4 regions of the Mesorhizobium sp. B2-5-13 genome follow, and region 1 is predicted to be linked to each of the others. Evidence: riboswitches for the same ligand, from Rfam matches in the RefSeq annotation. Region 1 holds a riboswitch; each other region holds the start of a gene.
The links. A riboswitch is a leader RNA that binds a small molecule or an ion and turns the genes downstream of it on or off. The one in region 1 is predicted to bind cobalamin.
Positions count from the first base shown of each region.

Region 2: linked by a shared signal. The riboswitch ahead of bluB (5,6-dimethylbenzimidazole synthase) and the one ahead of FJ434_RS12290 (DUF1636 family protein) in region 1 are both predicted to bind cobalamin.
Region 3: linked by a shared signal. The riboswitch ahead of FJ434_RS04180 (aromatic ring-hydroxylating dioxygenase subunit alpha) and the one ahead of FJ434_RS12290 (DUF1636 family protein) in region 1 are both predicted to bind cobalamin.
Region 4: linked by a shared signal. The riboswitch ahead of FJ434_RS24290 (CbtB domain-containing protein) and the one ahead of FJ434_RS12290 (DUF1636 family protein) in region 1 are both predicted to bind cobalamin.

Region 1 covers NZ_VFUI01000006.1:34,180-39,311, forward strand. Annotated here, with positions in the region: gene FJ434_RS12280 (NADH-quinone oxidoreductase subunit A) at 1-260, opposite strand, end outside; gene FJ434_RS12285 (winged helix-turn-helix domain-containing protein) at 596-1,795, shown strand; cobalamin riboswitch at 1,825-2,032, shown strand; gene FJ434_RS12290 (DUF1636 family protein) at 2,070-2,504, shown strand; gene cobW (cobalamin biosynthesis protein CobW) at 2,501-3,538, shown strand; gene cobN (cobaltochelatase subunit CobN) at 3,557-5,132, shown strand, end outside.
Region 2 covers NZ_VFUI01000004.1:51,069-56,200, reverse strand. Annotated here, with positions in the region: gene FJ434_RS08740 (MFS transporter) at 1-518, opposite strand, end outside; gene FJ434_RS08735 (TetR/AcrR family transcriptional regulator) at 638-1,246, shown strand; gene FJ434_RS08730 (hypothetical protein) at 1,332-2,315, shown strand; partial or broken gene bluB (5,6-dimethylbenzimidazole synthase) at 2,432-3,049, opposite strand; cobalamin riboswitch at 3,160-3,342, opposite strand; gene FJ434_RS08720 (histone deacetylase family protein) at 3,521-4,447, shown strand; gene FJ434_RS08715 (exodeoxyribonuclease VII small subunit) at 4,451-4,702, shown strand; gene FJ434_RS08710 (DUF2277 domain-containing protein) at 4,795-5,061, shown strand; gene FJ434_RS08705 (pirin family protein) at 5,102-5,132, shown strand, end outside.
Region 3 covers NZ_VFUI01000002.1:179,104-184,235, forward strand. Annotated here, with positions in the region: gene FJ434_RS04165 (hypothetical protein) at 1-603, opposite strand, end outside; gene FJ434_RS04170 (hypothetical protein) at 725-1,351, opposite strand; gene FJ434_RS04175 (hybrid-cluster NAD(P)-dependent oxidoreductase) at 1,445-2,545, opposite strand; gene FJ434_RS04180 (aromatic ring-hydroxylating dioxygenase subunit alpha) at 2,610-3,857, opposite strand; cobalamin riboswitch at 3,972-4,174, opposite strand; gene FJ434_RS04185 (DUF680 domain-containing protein) at 4,669-4,875, shown strand; gene FJ434_RS04190 (DUF680 domain-containing protein) at 4,947-5,132, shown strand, end outside.
Region 4 covers NZ_VFUI01000020.1:1,002-6,133, forward strand. Annotated here, with positions in the region: gene FJ434_RS24275 (DUF1624 domain-containing protein) at 1-577, opposite strand, end outside; gene FJ434_RS24280 (MFS transporter) at 812-2,011, shown strand; gene FJ434_RS24285 (aromatic ring-hydroxylating dioxygenase subunit alpha) at 2,016-3,185, opposite strand; cobalamin riboswitch at 3,328-3,526, shown strand; gene FJ434_RS24290 (CbtB domain-containing protein) at 3,562-3,741, shown strand; gene FJ434_RS24295 (CbtA family protein) at 3,757-4,560, shown strand; gene cobU (bifunctional adenosylcobinamide kinase/adenosylcobinamide-phosphate guanylyltransferase) at 4,553-5,068, shown strand; gene cobO (cob(I)yrinic acid a,c-diamide adenosyltransferase) at 5,070-5,132, shown strand, end outside.

The DNA of each region.
Region 1 (5,132 bases):
AAGGACACCGCCCAGGGGAAGAGGAAGGCTACTTCCAGGTCGAAGATGATGAACAGGATCGACACCAGATAGAAGCGGATGTCGAATTTCATGCGGGCATCGTCGAACGAGTTGAATCCGCATTCATAGGCGGACAGCTTCTCGGGGTCCGGGTTGCGGTAGGCTACCAGGAAGGGCGCAGCCAGCAGCGCCAGACCGACCACCAGCGCCACGCCGATAAACAGGACGATGGGCAGGTACGAACTGAGGAGTGCGTTCATGCAGCGGCTTTCCGTTGGCGCCAATCCACGTTGATTACAGCACCGGACCTTAATGCGGAAGCGTGACAGTTTAACCGCTGAACCGTTTTAAGGAGCCTATGCTGCAACGCGGCGAGGGTTAGCGCAGCACTTCCAGTGAAGCAAGTCAAACCTTGTTCAAAACACCGAGCTGGACGGCAATCCGGGAGAAACTGGTCCCATACGCTCCTGTTTGATTTCCTTCGCCATTTACTCCACTTTTCTCTCCTGACAGGGTTGCCGCCAAAACCCTGCTAGCATGGGCTGGAATCACGCCTCGCAACGACGCCAGACAGGTCCATCAGGGACGCATCCGCATGAAGGAAAAGATCTCGCTTGCCGCCGCCCGGCGCATCGCGCTCGCCGCTCAAGGGTTTCTCGATCCCCGCCCCGCCGGTACGCCCGACCGCCGCCACTTCGCCCGCGTTCTGTCCCGCACCGGCCTGCTGCAGATCGATTCCGTCAGTGCGGTGGTTCGTGCCCATTACATGCCGCTCTATTCGCGTCTTGGCCCCTATCCCCTCGCTTTGCTCGACAACGCCGCCGTGACCCGCAAGCGCACGGTCTTCGAATACTGGGCGCATGAGGCCTCGTTCCTGCCGGTCGAGACCTACCCGCTGATGCGCTGGCGCATGCAGCGCGCCGAGCAAGGCGATGAAATGTATCTGGGGCTGGCCAAATGGGGCCGCGAGCACGCCGCCTACATAGAAGAGATCTACCGCGAGGTCGTCCAGCGCGGCCCGGTCGCCGCTTCCGCGCTGGAGGGCCAGAAAGGCTCCGGCGGCTGGTGGGGCTGGAGCCACGCCAAGCATGCCTTCGAATGGCTGTTCTGGGCCGGGCGCATCACCACGGCGCACCGGCGCGGCTTCGAGCGCCTCTACGACGTGCCGGAGCGCGTGCTGCCGCAGGCGATTCTCGACCTGCCAGTACCGGCCGCCGAGGACGCGCATCGTGAATTGCTGCGCATCTCCGCCCGCGCCCACGGCATCGCGACATCAGGCGACCTGCGCGACTATTTTCGACTCTCCCCCGCCGACATGAAAGGCCGGCTGGAGGAACTGGTCGAACTCGGCGAGTTGCTGCCGGTCCGCGTCGAGGGCTGGGACAAGCCGGCTTACCTCTATAGGGACGCGCGATTGCCACGCAAGATCGAGGCCCGCGCCCTGCTGGCGCCGTTCGATCCCGTTGTCTTCGAGCGCTCGCGCTCAGAGCGGCTGTTCAGTTTTCACTACCGGATCGAGATCTACACGCCGGCCGACAAGCGCCAATACGGCTATTATGTCCTGCCCTTCCTGCTCGGCGACAGGATCGTGGCGCGCGTCGACCTCAAGGCAGACCGGCCGGCAAGTGTCCTGCGTGCCCATGCTGCTTACGCCGAGCCCGGCGCACCGCCCGATACCGCCGCTCAGCTCTTCGAGGAATTGAAGCAGATGCAGGGCTGGCTTGGCCTCGAACGCATCGAAGTGACGCCTGCCGGCGACCTGGGCCCGGCGCTGTCCGACATCGCGGTGTCGTAAGCTCGCGTTGACACCGCTGCCCGCAAGAGCCTAAATCGGATCCAGACGGTCTCCTCTCGGCAAAGGGAGGAGCCAAGAGGGAATGCGGTGCGGGATTGAAAATCCCAAATCCGCGGCTGTCCCCGCAACTGTGAGCGAAGAGCCAAGGCCGAAAGCCACTGGGATTGTCCCGGGAAGGCGGCTACCCAAGGCGATGACCCGCGAGCCAGGAGACCTGCCGTCTGGAATGCAAGTATCCGATCGCCCGGCGGGTTTTCCGGGCAAGGAGCCTGATTTGGATCGCGACAGCAGTTTTTCGGCTGAAACAATGGACATTTCGTCCGGCGAGGATGATTCCCTGGCCGGCATCACTGTCATCGTCTGCGCCTCCTGTCGCGACGAGAGCGGCTCCGACGCCCGTCCCCGGGCCGGCGAACTTTTGGCCGAAGATACGCGCCAAGCCGCCTCGGGCGACAACATCCGCATCCGCACCGTCGAATGCCTCGGCAATTGCAAACGTCGACTGAGCGCCGCGATCCTGCGTGACGGCTGCTGGAGCTATGTATTCGGCGATCTGACCACGACTAGCGGCGCCGATCTCGTCACTGGCGCGAAACTCTTCGCCACCTCCAGCGACGGCCTCATTCCCTGGCGGGGCCGGCCCGATAGCCTCAAGCGCGGCCTCGTGGCCCGCATCCCTCCCCTCGACATGCTGAAAGACTTGATATGACCGCATCCGTTTCCCGCGTTCCCTGCACCGTCGTCACCGGCTTCCTCGGCGCCGGCAAGACGACCCTGGTCCGCCATCTCCTGGAAAACGCCGGCGGCAAGCGTATCGCGATCATTGTCAACGAATTTGGTGACATCGGCATCGACGGCGAAATCCTGAAAGGCTGTAGCATCGACACCTGCCCAGAGGAAAACATCGTCGAGTTGGCCAATGGCTGCATCTGCTGCACCGTCGCCGACGATTTCGTGCCGGCGCTCGACCAGATCCTGTCGCTGACGCCGAAGGTCGACCATATCCTGATCGAAACCTCGGGCCTCGCTTTGCCCAAGCCGCTGGTCCAGGCTTTCCAGTGGCCGACAGTGAAGAGCCGGGTGACCGTCGACGGCGTCATCGCCGTGGTCGACGGTCCCGCACTTGCCGAAGGCCGCGTCGCCAACGACATGGACGCCCTGCAGGCGCAGCGCGCCGGGGATGAAAGCCTCGACCATGATGATCCTGTCGAGGAGGTGTTCGAGGATCAGATCGCCTGCGCCGATCTGATCATCCTGTCGAAGAGCGACCTGATGGACGCCGAGGGCTCAGCCCGCGCCCATGCCATCATTGGCGAACACTCCGCCCGCGCAGTGAAGATCGTGCCGACGTCTTATGGCAAGGTCGATCCCTCCGTACTGCTCGGGCTCGGTCTCGCCGTCGAGGACGACATCGAGAACCGAAAATCCCATCATGACGGCGCGTTCGACCACGAGCATGACGACTTCGACACGTTCATCGTCGACATCCCCTCGATCGCCAATCCCGACGAACTGGCAAAACGCGTCGCCGCCGCCGCCGAACAGGAAAACGTGCTGCGGGTGAAAGGCTTCGTCGAGGTCGGTGGCAAGCCGATGCGGCTCCTGCTGCAGGCCGTCGGCCCGCGCGTCAATCATTACTACGACCGGGCCTGGACCGCCGGGGACGACCGCCGCTCGCGCCTCGTCGTCATCGGCCTCAAGGGGCTGAACCGTCCGGCGATCGAACGTATCCTCGCCGGCTGATTTCAGGCACGGGCCGCGATGCACATCCTCACCACGACCTCCGCCTCGCTCGACGACCTCGCCGAGCCTGTCGATCTCCGGCAGGCGCCGGCGGATATCGTGGCCTTATCCTTCACCGACAGCGATCTCGCCGGACTGGCGGCGGCATGGAAGGCCGACGCCGATCGCCTGCCGTCGATGCGGCTCGCCGCACTGCGCGACCTGCGCCATCCCATGTCCGTCGATCTCTGGATCGACAGCGTCGCCCGCCATGCCAAGGTCATCATGGTGCGCATCCTCGGCGGCTACGACTGGTGGCGCTATGGCTGCGACCAGCTCGCGGCAATCGCCCGCGAGCGCGACATAAGACTGGCGCTGCTTCCGGGTGAAAGCCATGACGAGGATCTCAGGCTGATCGAAGCCTCGACGCTGCCGCGCGCCGAACTCGACGGCCTGCTCGGCTATTTCCGCGAGGGCGGCCCGGCCAATATGAGCGCCCTGGTGCACAGGCTGGCAGGCCTGGCTGGACAAGATATGCCCGTCGCCAGTCCGGTCAGCGTGCCGAAAGCTGGTTATTATCAATCTGGATTGGGGGTCGCAGAACAGCCGGACCTTTCAAATGCCAGCACTCCCATCATCCCGATTCTCTTCTACCGATCGATGCTGCTTGCAGCCGATGTCGCCCCGATCGATGCGCTGGCCGAGGCTTTACACTCCCAGGGACTGGCACCGGTCCCGATCTTCGTTTCCAGTCTCAAGGATCCGGTGTCCCTGGCGTTCGTCGAAAATACCATCGCATCGCTGAAACCCGCCGCCATCATCACCGCGACCGCTTTCGCTTCTGGCGCCGAGCCCGGCGTGGAAACCCTGTTCGACCGCGCCGGCGTGCCTGTCTTCCAGGCCATCGTCGCCACCACGCGCCGCGACGTGTGGGAAAACAATCAGCGCGGACTGGCGCCCGCCGACCTTGCCATGCATGTCGTGCTGCCCGAACTCGACGGCCGCATCCTTGCCGGTGCCATCTCTTTCAAGGGCGAGAGCGATGTCGACCCGGCGCTGGGCCACCGCGCCTTGGCCAACCGGCCGGAACTGGATCGTGTTGAGCAAGTGGCTAGCCGCGTAGCGGCCTTCATCCGTTTGCAGCAGACCCCGCGCGCCGAACGCAAGCTTGCGATCCTCATTCCCGATTATCCCAGTGCTCCCGGCCGCACCGGCTATGCGGTCGGACTGGATGTGCCGTCCAGCGTGATCGCCATGCTGCGGGACTTGAGCGAACAGGGCTATGCCGTTGACGCGATACCGCAAACGCCGCGTGAATTGCTGGATTTGCTGGAGCGCGGCGACGGTGGGCTGAGGCTGGACGACTATCACTCCTTTTCGACAGAGTTGCTGGCAACGGCAATTGCTGCGGTAGAGGCTGCTTGGGGCAGAGCGGATGATGAGACAGGCCTTCGCGAGGCGCGAAGACCTTCGCTATCAGGCAAAAAACACTTCGCCTTCCGCGCCGCGCATTTCGGCAACATCACCGTCGCACTCGCCCCTGACCGTGGCCGTTCCGCGGACCGCCGCGCCGACTACCACGATCCGACGCTGCCTCCGCGCCACGCTTTGATCG
Region 2 (5,132 bases), on a different contig from region 1:
ACGCCCGCTTCCGGGAATAGCGCGGCGCTCAGACCAACCGACAGCGATGCGCCGGCGATGTAGACCAGTTCGTCGGCCGCCGACTCGAAGGCGAAGGCGGTGTTCATCTCGGGCCGGCCCCGGAAAATCTCGGTCCAGCGCGCGCGTATCATGGCCGGCATGCTTGGCATCGCCGCGGCCAGCAATGCCGACACGAATAGCGTCCATATCGGCCAGTCCTGATTGGCCGATGCGATCAGGGCCGTGAATGCGAGCACGGAGATGATGGTGGTGGGGACGACAACCCGCGTCTGGCCGAGGCGGTCGACCAACCTCGATATTTGCGGCGCCAGGAAAGCATTGGCCAAGGCGAATGTCGCCGAAACCGCACCCGCCAGCCAGTATTCGCCACGCGTCTGCGACAGCATCGCCACGATGCCGATCGGCGCCATGGCGATCGGCAGGCGCGCCATGAAGCCGGCGGCGGCAAAGCCCCTGGCGCCAGGAGCGCAAAAGATTTCCGAGTAGGGGTTTTGCATGATCCTGTTCCTCGACAAGGGGCGATTCGACAATTACATACGAGACGTATAAGTGTCAAATAGACCATACGTCGCGTATGTCAATTGGCATACGGAGCGTATGTAGATAAGGCCAGAGCATGCACCGACCCCGCAAGGAGATGATCGCCGAGACGCGTGCCAAGCTGATCGCCGCGGCGCGCCAAGCCTTTGGCACCATCGGTTATGCCGAAGCGTCGATGGACGATTTCACCGCATCGGCCGGACTGACGCGCGGCGCCCTCTATCATCACTTCGGCGATAAGAAGGGACTGCTGCAGGCGGTTATCGCGCAAATCGATGCGGAAATGGCCGCGCGGGTGAATGAGGTCGCGTCGAGGGCGCCGACCCGCTGGCAGCATTTCGTCGACGAATGCACGACCTACATCGAAATGGCGCTGGAGCCGGAAATCCAGCGCATCATGTTCCGGGACGGTCCGGCCGTGCTGGGCGATCCGGCACAGTGGTCGAATGCCAATGCCTGCGTCGGTTCAATGACCGATCATCTGACCGCGCTGCAAGAGGAGGGGGTGGTCGTGCCGGGCCTCGATCCCGAGACCGCGGCGCGGCTGATCAACGGAGCGAGCAGTCAGGCCGCGCAGCGGATCGCCAATTCGAACGATCCCGAAGCGACGTCGAGGAAGGTGGTGGCAGCGTTCAAGCAATTGCTCGAAGGCCTGCTCGAGAAGCCGGAAGCGCGGCCAAACTGACCGCAATCGGGCTCCGCCACCGCTCGCAATTGACAATAGACGGTTTGGGCGCATCCTCCACAGCCACCTCTGGGGGATTCGGGGCATGTGGGATTTCGATATCGGCAGGTCGGTGTCCATCATGATGCGGACCTGGCCTTTCATCGTCTTTCGCATGATCGTCTATTTCGGCATCACGCTGGCCTATATCATGGCCACCGGCGCGGGCGCCTCCGTCGGCTATGGCGTCGGCCATATCTCCACCGATCCCGATGGGCCGTTGTCCTTTGCCATGTGGGGCGGGATTGTTGGCTTCGGCCTCGTCTCGATCGCCGTCTACTGGATCCGCGAATACATCCTCTACGTCGTCAAGGCAGGCCATATCGCCGTCATGGTGCATCTGATCGACGGCCATGACATACCCGACGGCCAGAACCAGATCGCCTACGCGAAAGAGGTTGTGACCGAGCGTTTTGCCGAAGCGAACATCCTTTTCGTTGTCGACCAGCTGGTCAAGGGCGCCATCCGCGCGATCACCGGCCTGCTGGGCGGAATTGCGGCTTTCCTGCCCATTCCGGGCCTGAGCGGCCTGGTCTCGTTCCTCAACACGGTGATCCGCCTGTCGCTGACCTATGTCGACGAGATCATTCTCGGCTACAACATCCGCATCAATTCGTCCTCACCCTTCGAGACCGCACGGCAAGGCGTCGTGCTCTACGCCCAGAACGGCAAGATCATGGTCAAGAACGCAGTCTGGCTGGCGTTGATCATGTGGGGGGTCTCCTTCGTCATCTTCCTGCTGATGCTGGCTCCGGCGGCCGCCATTCTTTACGTCATGCCCGGACAGCTCGCCGGCTGGGCCTTCGTTCTGGCCATTGTCTTTGCCTGGGCCTTCAAGGCGGCGTTCATCGAACCTTTCGCCATCGCGTCCCTGATGCAGGTCTATTTCAAGACCATCGAGGGCCAGGTGCCCGATGCCGCCTGGGACGCACGGCTGGCCGATGCCTCGTCAAAGTTCCGGGAACTCAAGCGCAAGGCGCTCTCCACCTTCGATGGTTCGCGCTGGGGCACGGCCGGCGCGACGCGCTGATCGGCAGGGTTTGCCGGCGCAGCGACGACGGTGTTGAGGCGGGCCACCGTAGATTTGAGCGAGGCTTCACCCTGGCCACAAAAAGTCTCGCTCATGATCAATTCGGGCAGCGGCAGCCGTCGGCCCCAGCCGTGCGTTTCGAGGTCCGGTTTCGGCGCAAACTCCGAGACACGGCCGACGCAGAGATAGGCGATCGGCGTCACGTGGTCGGGGATAGACAGCAGGCTTTTCAGCGCTTGCGCCTCGATGATGCTGACCCAGCCGACGCCAACACCCTCGGCGCGTGCCGCCAGCCAGAAATTCTGTACCGCGCAGACCGTACTGTAGAGATCCATTTCCGGATTGTGCCAACGTCCCAGCGGCGAGCCTTTCGAGCGCTCGTGGTCGCAGGTGATACAGATGTTGAGCGCGCTTTCGCAAATGCCTTCGAGCTTGAGCTTGCGGTAGAGCGCCCGCCGGTCCGCCTCGATTGCCGGCAGTTCCTGTTCGCGCGCGGCAAGGAACAGGTCGCGCACCTTCGCCCGTCGCGCGGCATCGCGAATGACGATGAAATTCCAAGGCTGCATGAAGCCGACCGATGGCGCGTGATGGGCGGCAAGCAGCAGCCGCGCCAGCACCTCGTCGTCGATCGCTTCCGATGTAAAATGGCTGCGGACGTCGCGTCGCGTGAACATGGCGCGGTAAACCGCGTCGCGCGCGATCTGATCAAATCCATTGGCCGTTGGAGCGGTCATAGCTTCCGGCATCGCTTGTCCCCTTGCGATTGCAGCAGTTCAATTCTCAGAGCGTACTTTGTGCGTCCAGGAGGGCGCACGTCGTTCTGATGCCATCCGCCTGACCATGCGGATGACGATGCCTGCCAGGCCGGTCTTCTGGCTCGGGATCAACCCGCGTCCGGTGCCTTCCCGTCATCGACAGTGGCACTTACCGGCGCGGTCCCCCTCACAGCGTTGGGCACGCCACGGTATCAAACCGTGTTCCCGATTCTCCCGCCAGAGCATTTGCAGCCAAGTGGAATCACTTGGCGTCGCAGAATGCGGCTAAAACAAACAGACCGGCGGGCACCAGGCAGTGGCGGCGACCTTACGCCGAAGCGCCGGCGAGGCCAATGCCCGCAGCGACATGAATGGACGCAGCCGTGATTTTCCCCAGCGATCAAGCCGCAACGCATGGCCATCACGGCGCCGGGGCACTAGATAGGGGACATGGTCACTCGTCTCTACACGCACCCGATCTTCCTCGAACACATCACCCCGCCAGGTCACCCCGAGCGGCCCGACCGCTTGCGCGCCATCGAGCGCGTGCTCGACGACGAAGCTTTTGCCGCGCTTGATCGCGCCGAGGCACCGCAAGGCGACGAGGCGACCATCCTCTATGCGCATCCCGCCGATTTCGTCGCGCGCGTGCGCGCCGCCATTCCCGCTGAAGGCCTCGCCCGCATCGACGCCGACACCAGCGCCAGCCCGAAGAGCTGGCAGGCGGTGATCACCGCGATCGGCGCCGCCAATGCCGCGGTCGACGACGTCTTTGCGGGCCGCGCCGACAATGTCTTCGTCGCCGCCCGGCCGCCTGGCCATCATGCTGAAAAGAACACGGCCATGGGCTTCTGCTTCTTCAACACTGCGGCTATCGCTGCCCGCTATGCGCAGAAGAAGCATGGCGCGGAGCGTGTCGCCGTCGTCGATTGGGACGTGCACCACGGCAACGGCACGCAGGATATTTTCTGGGACGATCCCTCGGTGCTATATTGCTCGACGCACCAGATGCCGCTCTATCCCGGCACCGGCGCGAAGAACGAGACCGGCGCCGGCAACATCGTCAACGCGCCGCTGGCGCCGCAGACCGGCAGCGAGGTGTTTCGCGATGCTTTCCTGTCGCGTGTGCTGCCGGCACTCGACAATTTCGCGCCCGACCTGATCATCATTTCGGCCGGCTTCGACGCGCACCATCGCGACCCGCTGGCGGAGATCAATCTTACCGAGGACGATTTCGACTGGGCGACCGGCCAACTGATGCAGCGCGCCGCACGCCATAGCGGCAACCGGCTCGTCAGCGTGCTCGAGGGCGGCTACGATCTGCAGGGATTGGCATTTTCGGTCGGCGCCCATGTCGGGCGACTGATGAAAGGATGAATGATGACTGGTGAGATCAACGAAGACGTCAAGGCGATGAGCTTCGAGCAGGCACTCGACGCGCTGGAGAAGATCGTCGATGATCTGGAGCGTGGCGACGTGCCGCTCGACCAGTCGATCCGGATCTACGAACGCGGCGAGGCGCTGAAGGTGCATTGCGACCGGTTACTGAAGGCCGCCGAGGACAAGGTCGAGAAGATCAGGCTGTCGCGCGACGGCAAGCCGGTTGGAACCGAGCCGCTCGACGCGGACTGAGGTCCGGAGCAGGCTTACCGACTTTTGAACACGATCATGATTGAGGATACAACTCGTCCCGATTGAAACGGACAAGAGGAGATACGGAAGCGATGTGCAGAAACATCAAGACCCTGTTCAATTTTGATCCGCCGGCAACCAATGACGAAGTCCGCGACGCGGCACTCCAGTTTGTCCGCAAGCTCAGCGGAACGACGCGACCGTCGAAACAGAACCAGCATGCGTTCGATCATGCGGTCGAAGCCATCGCGGCATCCGCACGCGAATTGCTTGATTCCCTCGAAACCCACCAGCATCCGCGCAATCGCGAAGAGGTGGCAGCCAAACTGAGAGCAAAGGCGGCGATCCGGTTCGCCTGACATGTCCAAAGCGGCCACCGAGCGCTGACCAGGAGAGTTCATGAGCTTCTTCCCGGGGAAAGACCCTGAGG
Region 3 (5,132 bases), on a different contig from region 1:
GTAGGGTGGTTTGATCATCACGAAGATACCGGCGCCGACACCGGCAACCATCCGCTCGGCGATGCTGCCGGCACGAAAATCCGCCGTTCGATCACGTGCCGAAAGCAATGCCAGCCACGGCAGCAAGGCGATCACGGCAATCTGCTCGCGCTGGCCGAAATCCGGCGGAAACAGGAACAGCACGACAAACACCGCCGCCGGAATGATCCAGACGCACCGCTTCAGAACCTCGTCGGTCCGTGCAAGAATGCGAGCCGAAAAGCAGACGGAAGCAGCCGCGAGTGCCGCCACGCCCACACTCACCCAAAATTCCGCCGACAGCCCGGTCAGGCGTTCCATGGCGAGAAAAGGCAGATAGAGCCAGGTTGAAAAAGGTGGATTACCCTCGGCGATATCGACGTAAAGGCGTTCGCCGTTGAGGACACGGTCGCCAACCGTCAGCAGCCAGGACACGTCTACATTGCTCGGCACCACGAAGAGCGAGACGACGACCGCATAAATGGTGATCAACAACGTTGCGACAGCCGGCCCGACGAGTCGAAATACAGCCTTGCTGGATTTGAAGCTTGCCAGCTTGCCCTGAGCAACGAGCGGCGCATTCATGCAAATGGGCTTTCATCACCGGCACAACCAGTATCGGTGAGTTTCTAGCAGACAGCAGTTAAGGGTGTTCTAACCTGGCGGTTGAACGCCACTTGACCGCCACAGATTGCACGGCGCGTCGCTATCGGCCTGGATGCTTGCGGGGATCAGGGCCGCGAACGTGGGAACCGGCCGCAGGCGCGCCGATGCGGCGCCGGACCGGCGGAACGCTGATCCTGACCGTGATGTCCAGCATCATCTCTCCCACCGTCGGCGGGCAAGGTATGGTCTGCAAGAAGACCAGGGGCGACGGTCCCTCTGGCGGCTCGCGGCGGGTCGGTCCGCCGCGCCATGCTTTGCCGCGCCATGCCCTGGCGGGCGGCTCCTGCCGCAGCCGGCCGCTCTTGCGTCTCAGCCGCAACTGCTTGGCAAAGCCGCGCGACAGCCAGGCCAGCCTGCCGAAATCGGTTCGCGGCTTGGCCTGCAGCACCGCCGACCAGCGCGAAAGGCCGGTGAGGTCGGCCATGTCAAGCACGCGCGCCAGCACCCTGTCCGGCACCGCCGCGCCAATATCGAGCGCGAGGTAGGAGAGCGCCACCGCCGCGGCCACGGCAAGGCCACGCCTGGCGACAACGTCGAGGAACACGTCCCAGTCGACATCGCCGGCGCGAATGGCTACAGCGCAATCGACCAGCCAATCGCTGTGCGTGTGGGCGTCGAGCCCGCCATGCGCGATGGCGAGCGCGATGCGGTCCGCAGGCGACGGCACCAGCACGCCGACGCCGCTGAATTCGGCCGCCGCCGCTCGCCGCCAGATCCCTGGTCGTCCTCGTCGCTTTGCTGCGAACCGTCATAGGGCGGATCAAGCCTCGATTTCCAGTGCCGACAGTGGCTTTGAACAGCAGGCCAGGATGAAGCCATCATCGATCTCGTGATCGAGGATGCCGCCATTGTGGCTCATCTCGACGCTGCCGGAGACTTTCTTCACCTTGCAAGTTCCGCACAGGCCGAATTCGCAGGCCGCCGGTATCCGCACGCCCGAAGCACGCGCCGTCTGCAGCACGGTCTGGCCGGCGACACAGTCGGCGTCGACGTCCGAAAGCGCGAAGCGGATCGGCGTTGCGGCTTCGACGGGGACAGCCACACCGTCCTGCGCCGGCGCCGCGAATGGCGCCGGGATTTCCTCAACGGTCGGCGCGGCAAAGCTCTCCTGATGGTACTTTGCCATGTCGAAGCCGGCGGCTTCGAGCATGCCGCGCACGGCGCGCATGAAGGGATCGGGGCCGCAGCAGAAGATTTCGCGTTCGCGGAAATCGGGCGCCAGCAGTGGCAGCCGGATAGCGTCGATGCGGCCCATATGGCCATACCAGCCCTCGCGGCTCGACCGTTCCTCGATCATGAAGCCGAGCGACAGGCCCGGCATGTGGCCGCCGAGCAGCTCCAGCTCCTTGCGGAAGATGATCTCTTCCGGGCGCCGCGCGCAGTTGACGAAGCCGACATCGGTCCATGGCGCGCAGTCGTTCAGCCAGCGCAGCATCGACATCATCGGCGTCACGCCGGAACCGGCCGAGATGAACAGATATTTCGCCGCTGGATGGCTGTGCAGTGAAAAGTCGCCGCCCGGTCCATAGGCCTTGACGTGCGAGCCGGGCGCCAGGTGATCGAACATCCAGCGTGTGCCGATGCTGCCCACCTGCGCCTTCACCGTCACCGCGATCGAGAATGGCCGCGACGGTGACGATGACAGCGTATAGGTGCGCATCAGCGGCCCGTCCGGTGTCGGCAATTCCAGCGTCACGAACTGGCCCGGCTTGTAGCGGAACCAGGTCTGGTTGTCGGAGCGGAAGGTGAAGGTCTTCACGTCGGGCGCCTCGTCGGTGACGCCGGTCACTTCCAGCACCTGCAGCCTGTCGTTCCAGGGCGCCATCTGGTCGAGATGGCGATAGAGGCCGAGGTCCGTCATCGCATTCATCCTCTTGTCCCTTTTGTTCTGCGCATGCCCAAAACCGCCGTCTTTAGCGATATGCCTAGGCAACGCTGCGCAGGGCCGGCCGGGCGCCTTCGGCAAGCCGTGGCCCGATGAAGGACGCGTACCACTCGACGAACTGGATCACGCCGCCCTCATGCAGCTCCGAATAAGGGCCTGGCTCGTAGGCCGGCGACAGGATGCCGAAGGCGTTTTCCTCGACGATGCGGCGATCCTGGTCGTTGGTCTCGGTCCAGACATGGGTGAGTTCTGCGAGATCGTAATCGACGCCCTCGACCGCATCCTTATGCACCAGCCATTTAGTCGTCACCGCCGTTTCCGTGGCGCTGATCGGCAGCACCCGGAAGGTGACGGCGTGGTCGCCCAGGATGTGGTTCCAGGTCGTCGGATAGTGGTAAAGCAGCAACGAACCGATGCGGTTGGTTGAAACGCTGTCGGAAAGATTCCTCTCGACCGCGCGCTTTCCCGTCATCGTGTAGCTGACGGCATCGCGCAGCAGCGGCGCGCGGGTCGCGCGATACTGGCCGGCCGGATCGATGCGGAACTTGCTCGGCAGGCCGGCCGCTTCGCATTTCGCCCAGTGCGCCAGCATCTCCGGATCGCTGTCGGCGCCTTGCACGCCGGTCACCGTCGGTGCTTCCGGGAAGGTCTTGCAGAGTTCGGGATGATTGCCGGCGCAATGATAGCATTCGCGATTGTTTTCCCAGACCAGCTTCCAGTTGCCCTTCTCGATGATGGTGCTTTCGAAGGCGACTTTTGCCTCACGCAGCCGGTGCGGCAAAAGGTAGGGCTCGATCATCGCCCGCATCGGCGCGAAGTCGGCTGGCTCCTTGGCCAGGCAGATGAAGACATAGCCGGCGACGCTTTCGCAGGCGACCGGCTTCAGCCCGAACTGGCTCTTGTCGAACCCATCGGCCATCTGGCGGGCGAACAGCAGCCGGCCGTCGAGCTCGTAGGTCCATTGGTGATAGGGACAGACCAGCTTGGCGGCCGTGCCCTTGTCGGAATTGCAGACGCGGCTGCCGCGATGGCGGCAGGAATTGTGGAAGGCGTTGATCTTGCCCTGCTGATCGCGCACCAGCACGACCGGATAATCGCCGATCTGCACGGTGATGAAGCTGCCCGGCTTGGGCAATTCGCAATCATGGCCGATGAACAGCCAGTCGCGATACCAGATCAACTCCATGTCCAGCTTGAAGTAGTCCGGGTCGGTGTAAAAAGGCTGTTCCAGCGAAAAGCCTTGTCTGCGGCTGCTCAAGAGCCTCAGCATGTCGTTGCGCGCGTCCATGTCCTGTCCTCAGTTTCAAGGACTGAACTGGTGGTGATTGAGGAAGGACTGGGCGCAGATCGGCGAAAAGCCGGACAAACACCATCCGCCTCTTGACCGCCCACCGCGATCAGTCGAGTTCTAGCGATCTCGGGCTGGTTTCCGGGCTCTGGAGTTGTCCTTGCGGACCATCGCGACACCTTCCCAGGCTTTAGCCCAGTGGTCTCCCGTTGCGACTTGAACTCCACCACCGTTGCGGGGGCAGCGCCGGAATCTGACCGGCTTCCCAATTCTCCGCTCCGTCGTCACGCAGCGGCACCTGAGATGCCTGATCTAATCACGACAGGCTTTGCGACATCGGCACGAAAGCGACATCGCATCCATGCGGCGCGACACGCATGCTGGATCGTCATGACAGGCTTGTAGCCGTTGGAATCGCCTTCTGTCGCCAAGCCGCGCCGGCACCGTCTTCGACCCCTTTGCCGGCAGCAAATAGGTTAACAGTTTCAAAAAGTGACTATTAGAGGAGTCTAAAATCGAACTGAACGGTTCGTTTCTGTTGACGGTGCGTGCAAGACGCTGTGAACGCCGAGCCTCCGACACAGTTGGTGATCAGGATGCTGTTTCAAGGTAACCAGCTGATATCACAAGAGAAAATAAGATATGCGGAAAGCGCTGGTACAATTTCAAGTGGTGGAGTCATGGTCCACGCTGAACAACTTCGTGATTGGAAACGGCAAGGGTGCTCTCCCACATCGGGGCTGTCCGAACGACGCGATTTAATCCCAAGACACGCCGCTAGATGGACGGAAAAATACTGGAGTACCAAAAAATGAAAAAGATCATTCTCACTGCCGCCGCCCTTCTGGCTGTTTCCGGCAGCGCCTTCGCTGGTAGCGACAATTACGGTTCGAACGGCGCCAACCAGCCTGCTGCCGCGGTGGACAGCTCGTACACCGCTTCCACCTCCACCAAGACGTCGGAGCCGGGTGCTCAAACGCCTGCTCAGGGCAGCGATCGCAACCTCTTCGGCCGCTAACGGCCTGTCCCCACGGACGGCGGGCTTGCCCGCCGATCCGGTAGAATTCAAGAAATTCAGGAGTGTCTAAAATGAACAAGATCCTTATTGCCGCCGCCGCCGTTCTGGCCATTTCCGGCAGCGCTTTTGCCAGCGACAACTATGGCTCCAACGGTGCCAACCAGCCTGCCGCCGCGGTGGACAACTCGTACACCGCGTCGGTCGACAAGTCGGCTCCTGCCAGCCAGGAGCCCGTCCAGCACGGCGCCGATCGCAAC
Region 4 (5,132 bases), on a different contig from region 1:
CGAGAAGCACCGCGCCGAACCAGGGGAACAGCGGCACGTAGTCGTTGGAGCGCGGATTGACGGCGGAAAGGCCGATCCACCACAGCCAAGGGTGATCGAGTGCCTCGAAGCGCAGGTAGACGGGCGCCGCGATGACCAGCGCGGCGGCGACAAGCGTCAGCAGCGCCGGCAGGCGCAGGAAGGCGAGGCCAAGAAGGCTGGCGAGCCCGATCTCATGCAGGATGCCGAAAAAAATGAATCCGTCAGGCGTGGCGATGCGGGTGACGACCGAGATGGCGACCGCCGCACCGGCGACCATGGCGAACCGTTTCCAGAAGGAGTTCCAGCGGATCTGTCGGCCATGGGCGAGATAGAGGCTGACGCCGACAAGGAACAGGAAGGTCGAGGCGATGCAGCGGGCGTAGATCTTCCACCAGCCGAAGGCGGTGAGACCGGGGTCGGTGTAACCGAAGAATTCCAGGTCCCAGGTGAAATGGTAGCTTGCCATCGCGATCAGCGCGATGCCGCGCAAAATATCGATGGCAACGATGCGCTTCGATAGCTGCGGAACGGGTGCGGTCGGCGTGTGGATGCTCATGGTCTCGCGATCTGATTCAGCCCTCCAAGACGACTATCACGGTTGCACTGGATAGAAGAAGACCGGTCGCCTTGGCCTGACCGCGGGGCGGAGCCCGCGCCAGCCGCCGAATTGGGCCAGCGCGGGAAAGCCTTTGACCGGCTTCGCTTTTTGCCGGGTGTGCGTCGGTTTCCTCTTAATGGGCCTGAAATGTCCACGGCAGATTTGACGCCGCGATTCTGCTTTGGGGAAGCAATGTCCACGCATGTGCGCCATCCGATCTGGCTTCCGGCCCTCAAGGCCGCGGATGCGCGCACCTTCGCCTCGCTCTACGCGGTCGAGTCCTTCGCCCGCGCCATGGTGTCGAGCGTCATCCCGATCCAGGCCTACGAGATACTCCACAACGAGCAGATCGTCTCGATCCTCTACACCGTCGTATCCATGCTCGGCCTCTCGGTGACCTTGTTCATGCCGATGCTGATCCGCCGCTTCGCGCGGCGCTGGGTCTACACGGCAGGCGCCTGCCTGCTCGCCATCGGCTCGCTGTTCTTCGTCACCCACACGCTCGCTGGACAACTCGCCGGCATGCTGTGCCGCGTCATGGGCGCCAGTGCGCTGTCGATCACACTCAACCTCTACATCATGGACCACATCCGCAAGACCGACTTCATGCAGGCCGAATCGCTGCGCATGGCGTGGTCGATGGTTGCCTGGACGGGCGGGCCGACGCTTGGCATTTTCCTTTATGCGCATTTCGGCATCTATGCCGCGCATGGCGCGGTGGCGGTTTTCGCCATGGCTTTGCTGGCGCTGTTCTGGACCTACCGGCTGGGCGACAACCCGTCGATCCGCCCGGGCAAGACGCGGCCGGCAAATCCGCTCGCCAACATCGGCCGCTTCGTGGCGCAGCCAAGGCTCAGGCTCGCCTGGCTGATCGCCTTCGGCCGGTCGTGCTTCTGGACGACGTTCTTCGTCTATGGACCGCTGTTCATGGTGATCACCGGCGAGGGTGAACTGGCGGGCGGCCTGCTGGTCTCGGCCGGCAATGCGCTGCTGTTCATGGCGATCTTCTGGGGCAAGGCAGGAAAACGCTTTGGCGGCCGACGCACCATGACGTTTGCCTATTTCGCCATGTCGGCGTCGCTGCTGGCGGCGGGCACGGTCGGAGCGGCAGAGCCGTTGCTGACCGGCGCCTTCCTGTTGTGCGGCGCCTTCTTCACCATCGCGCTCGACGCGCTGGGCTCGACCGCCTTCATGCGCTCGGTGCGCTCCTATGAACGCGCGCAGATGGCGGCGGTCTACCGCACATATCTCGACTTTTCCGAATTGACGCCGCCGCTGGTCTATTCGGTGGTGCTGGCCTTCTTCGGATTGGGATCGGTGTTCGTCACGCTCGGCCTGCTGGCGGCGTTTTGTGGCCTCATGACCTGGCGCTACCTGCCTAAATCCCTCTAAAAAATCAGAGCGAAAGCTCAGCATGGCGCTCGCGCACCCAATTGTGGAAGCGGTGCAGCTCATATTCCTCGGGCATCAGCACGCCGGCTGTATGACGCATCGAGCGCAGGCCCTTCTGGTTGACCTCGCAGATCGCGGCATCCTCCTCCAGCACCTGTGTGCCGAAGGCGACGATGTTGTCGATATCGGTGGCGGCGAGCGCCTCGGGCGCGAACAGCCATTCGGCGGTCAATTCGGTCTGTTCGGGACCGAGCGGCACCAGCCGCACGGTCCTGACATAGTCGACATGGCCGACGATGAACATCGAGGGCAGGCTGGTGGCGTAGGTCTGGCCGGCGGTGCGTTCCGCCTGCGTCAAGCCGGGGAAAACCGGCCCATGCGTCTGCCCATCACGCGACCATGTTTCAGCCCCGGCGCGCAGGCCGCCGGAGAATTCCGGCGCATCATTGTCTGCATGGCGCGTCCATTCGGGATCGTCATGCCGGCTCATCAGGCCGCGGCCATAGATCGGCACCAGCCGCGACAGGTCCTTGTGGACGCCCGGGCAGTGCAGGCACTCGTTGAAGTTTTCCCAGAAAATCTTCCAGTTGCAGTTCATCACCTTGCGCAGCACATGGCCTGACACCAGCGTGTCCAGCGGCCAGTTGCCGAGGTCGCCGGAGGCCGGGTCGAAGGATGACTGCACTGAGCCGGCGGCATCTTCAGCAAGATTGACGAAGACGAAGCCCCGCCGCACCGAGAGTACAACGCGGTAAAGCGGGTGGTCGGCCTTGTCGAAGCCGTCAGGCAGCGATTTCGACGGTACACGCACCAGATCGCCACGCAGCGAATAGGACCAGGCATGGTACGGGCAGGTGATCAGCCGCGCCTTCAGGCGTCCTTCGCTTTCCTGGCAAAGCTGCGAACCGCGATGCCGGCACGTGTTGTGGAAGGCATGCAACTCGCCGGCGTCGTCGCGCAGCACAAGGATTTCCTGCGTGCCGACGCGGAAGGTGCGGAATGCCAAAGGCTGGGCAAGGTCGGTCTCGCGGCAGACGAGCAGCCAATTTCTGTACCAGATGGCATCGAGATCACGCTGATAGTTCTCCTGGTCCCAATAGGCCGATGACGGCAGCGTCTGCTCGGTTCGGGTCAGGCCGTTATAGGGCTCGCGCTCGCTGGCATTGGGCTGCATGGCTGGCTTCCTGTGAGGGTTGCGAACCGACACCCGACTAGAAAATTTGTCAATCAGGACGGGATGGAGCGGCTTCGCCGATACGACGCTCCTGCGCTGGCGACTGTCGGAATTTGGTTTGCCGCGCGCGGCGAATTTCCCTATAGTCACCAACGTCGTCGGTTCCTTTTTGGAGCCAAGAGGGAATGCGGTGCGGGCAGGAATTCCTGTCCAATGCCGTGGCTGCCCCCGCAACTGTGTGCGGTAGTCCTCTCCATATGCCACTGAGGGTTTTCCTCGGGAAGGTGGGGAAGGGCGCTTATCCGCGAGCCAGGAGACCTGCCGGCGACAGGAAACTGACTTCGATGCCCTCGGGTGGAGGGCGAAAGGACAAGACATGACTACCGCTTCCGTCTCCCTCGGCGCCTCCGTCTCCTCGCAGTCGCGCTTCATGCAGCTCGCGCTCGCGGCGCTGCTCGGCATGTTCGTCGTCGGCTTTGTCGGTTTCTCGCATATCGATGCGGTCCACAATGCCGCCCACGACTATCGCCACTCGATGGCGTTTCCCTGCCACTAACGAGGATCTGACATCATGAATCTGTTTCGCAACGTCGTGTTCGTCGCGGCGATCGCGGGGCTCGTGGCGGGTGTCGTTCTCGCCTGCATGCAGGCCTATGCGACAGTGCCGCTGATCCTCAAGGCGGAAGTCTACGAACAGGCCGGCGGCGGCCATCACCATGACCACGCGGCTGCACCGGCGGCGAGCAACGATGCGGTGAGCACGGTCGCGCCCGCTGGGAATGCGATGAGTTCTGCCGCGCCAGCACCCGCCGCAGTCACGGCACCGGCGGAGGAAGATGAAGGCTGGGCGCCGGCCGACGGTGTCGAGCGTTTTGCCTTCAGCGTGGTTGCCAATATCGTCACCGGCATCGGCTTCGCGCTGGTCCTGGTCGCGATTTCCGAGTTTGCCGGCGGCGTCGGCAATTGGCGCCAGGGCGTATTCTGGGGGCTGGCCGGCTTTGCCGTGTTCACGCTGGCACCAGGCCTCGGCCTGCAGCCGGAACTGCCGGCGATGCCGGCGGCCGATCTGCTTGCGCGCCAGATCTGGTGGACGGCAACGGCCGCGGCGACCGCTATCGGCCTTGGCCTGATCGTGTTTCGCAGATCGCTACCATTGACCATCTTCGCCGTCTTGCTGATCGTCGTCCCGCATATCGTCGGCGCGCCGCAGCCCGACAGTTTCGAGACGCCTATCCCGGAAGGCCTGCACCATCAGTTCGTGGTGGCGGTGACGGTGACCAATCTGGTGTTCTGGCTGGTGCTCGGCGCGGTCGTGGGCGTGGTGCGCAGGCGCTTCACCGGCACGGCGACCAGCTTGCGCGACAGCTTTGCCTGATCGCGGCAAGCTGACTTTCATCATCGGTGGCGCGCGCTCCGGAAAGAGCGCGCACGCCGAAACCCTGGTGACGGCATTCCCCCCGCCATGGGCGTATGTCGCCACGGCGCAAACCTATGACGATGAGATGCGCGAGCGCATCGCGGTGCACCGCTCGCGGCGCGGTGAGGGCTGGTCGACCATCGATGCGTCACTCGACCTTGCCGAAGCGCTGGAGGCCTTGCCGGATGATCGGCCGGTGCTTGTCGACTGCCTGACGCTATGGCTGACCAATCACATGCTGGCCGATTACGACGTCGAGGCGGAGTGCCGACGGCTGGCCGACTTGCTGTCGCGGCCGCGCGGACCGTGGTTCGTGGTGTCGAACGAGGTCGGGCAAGGCATCGTGCCCGACAATGCGCTGGCGCGGCGTTTTCGCGACGACGCCGGCCGGCTCAACCAGCGGGTCGCCGCGGTTGCCGACACGGTGCTGCTGATGGTGGCGGGGCTACCGCTCAAGGTGAAGTGAAATGACCGATATCGACGACAAGGATGAAGAGCGCCATCGCGCCAAGATGGCCAAGCGCAAGGCG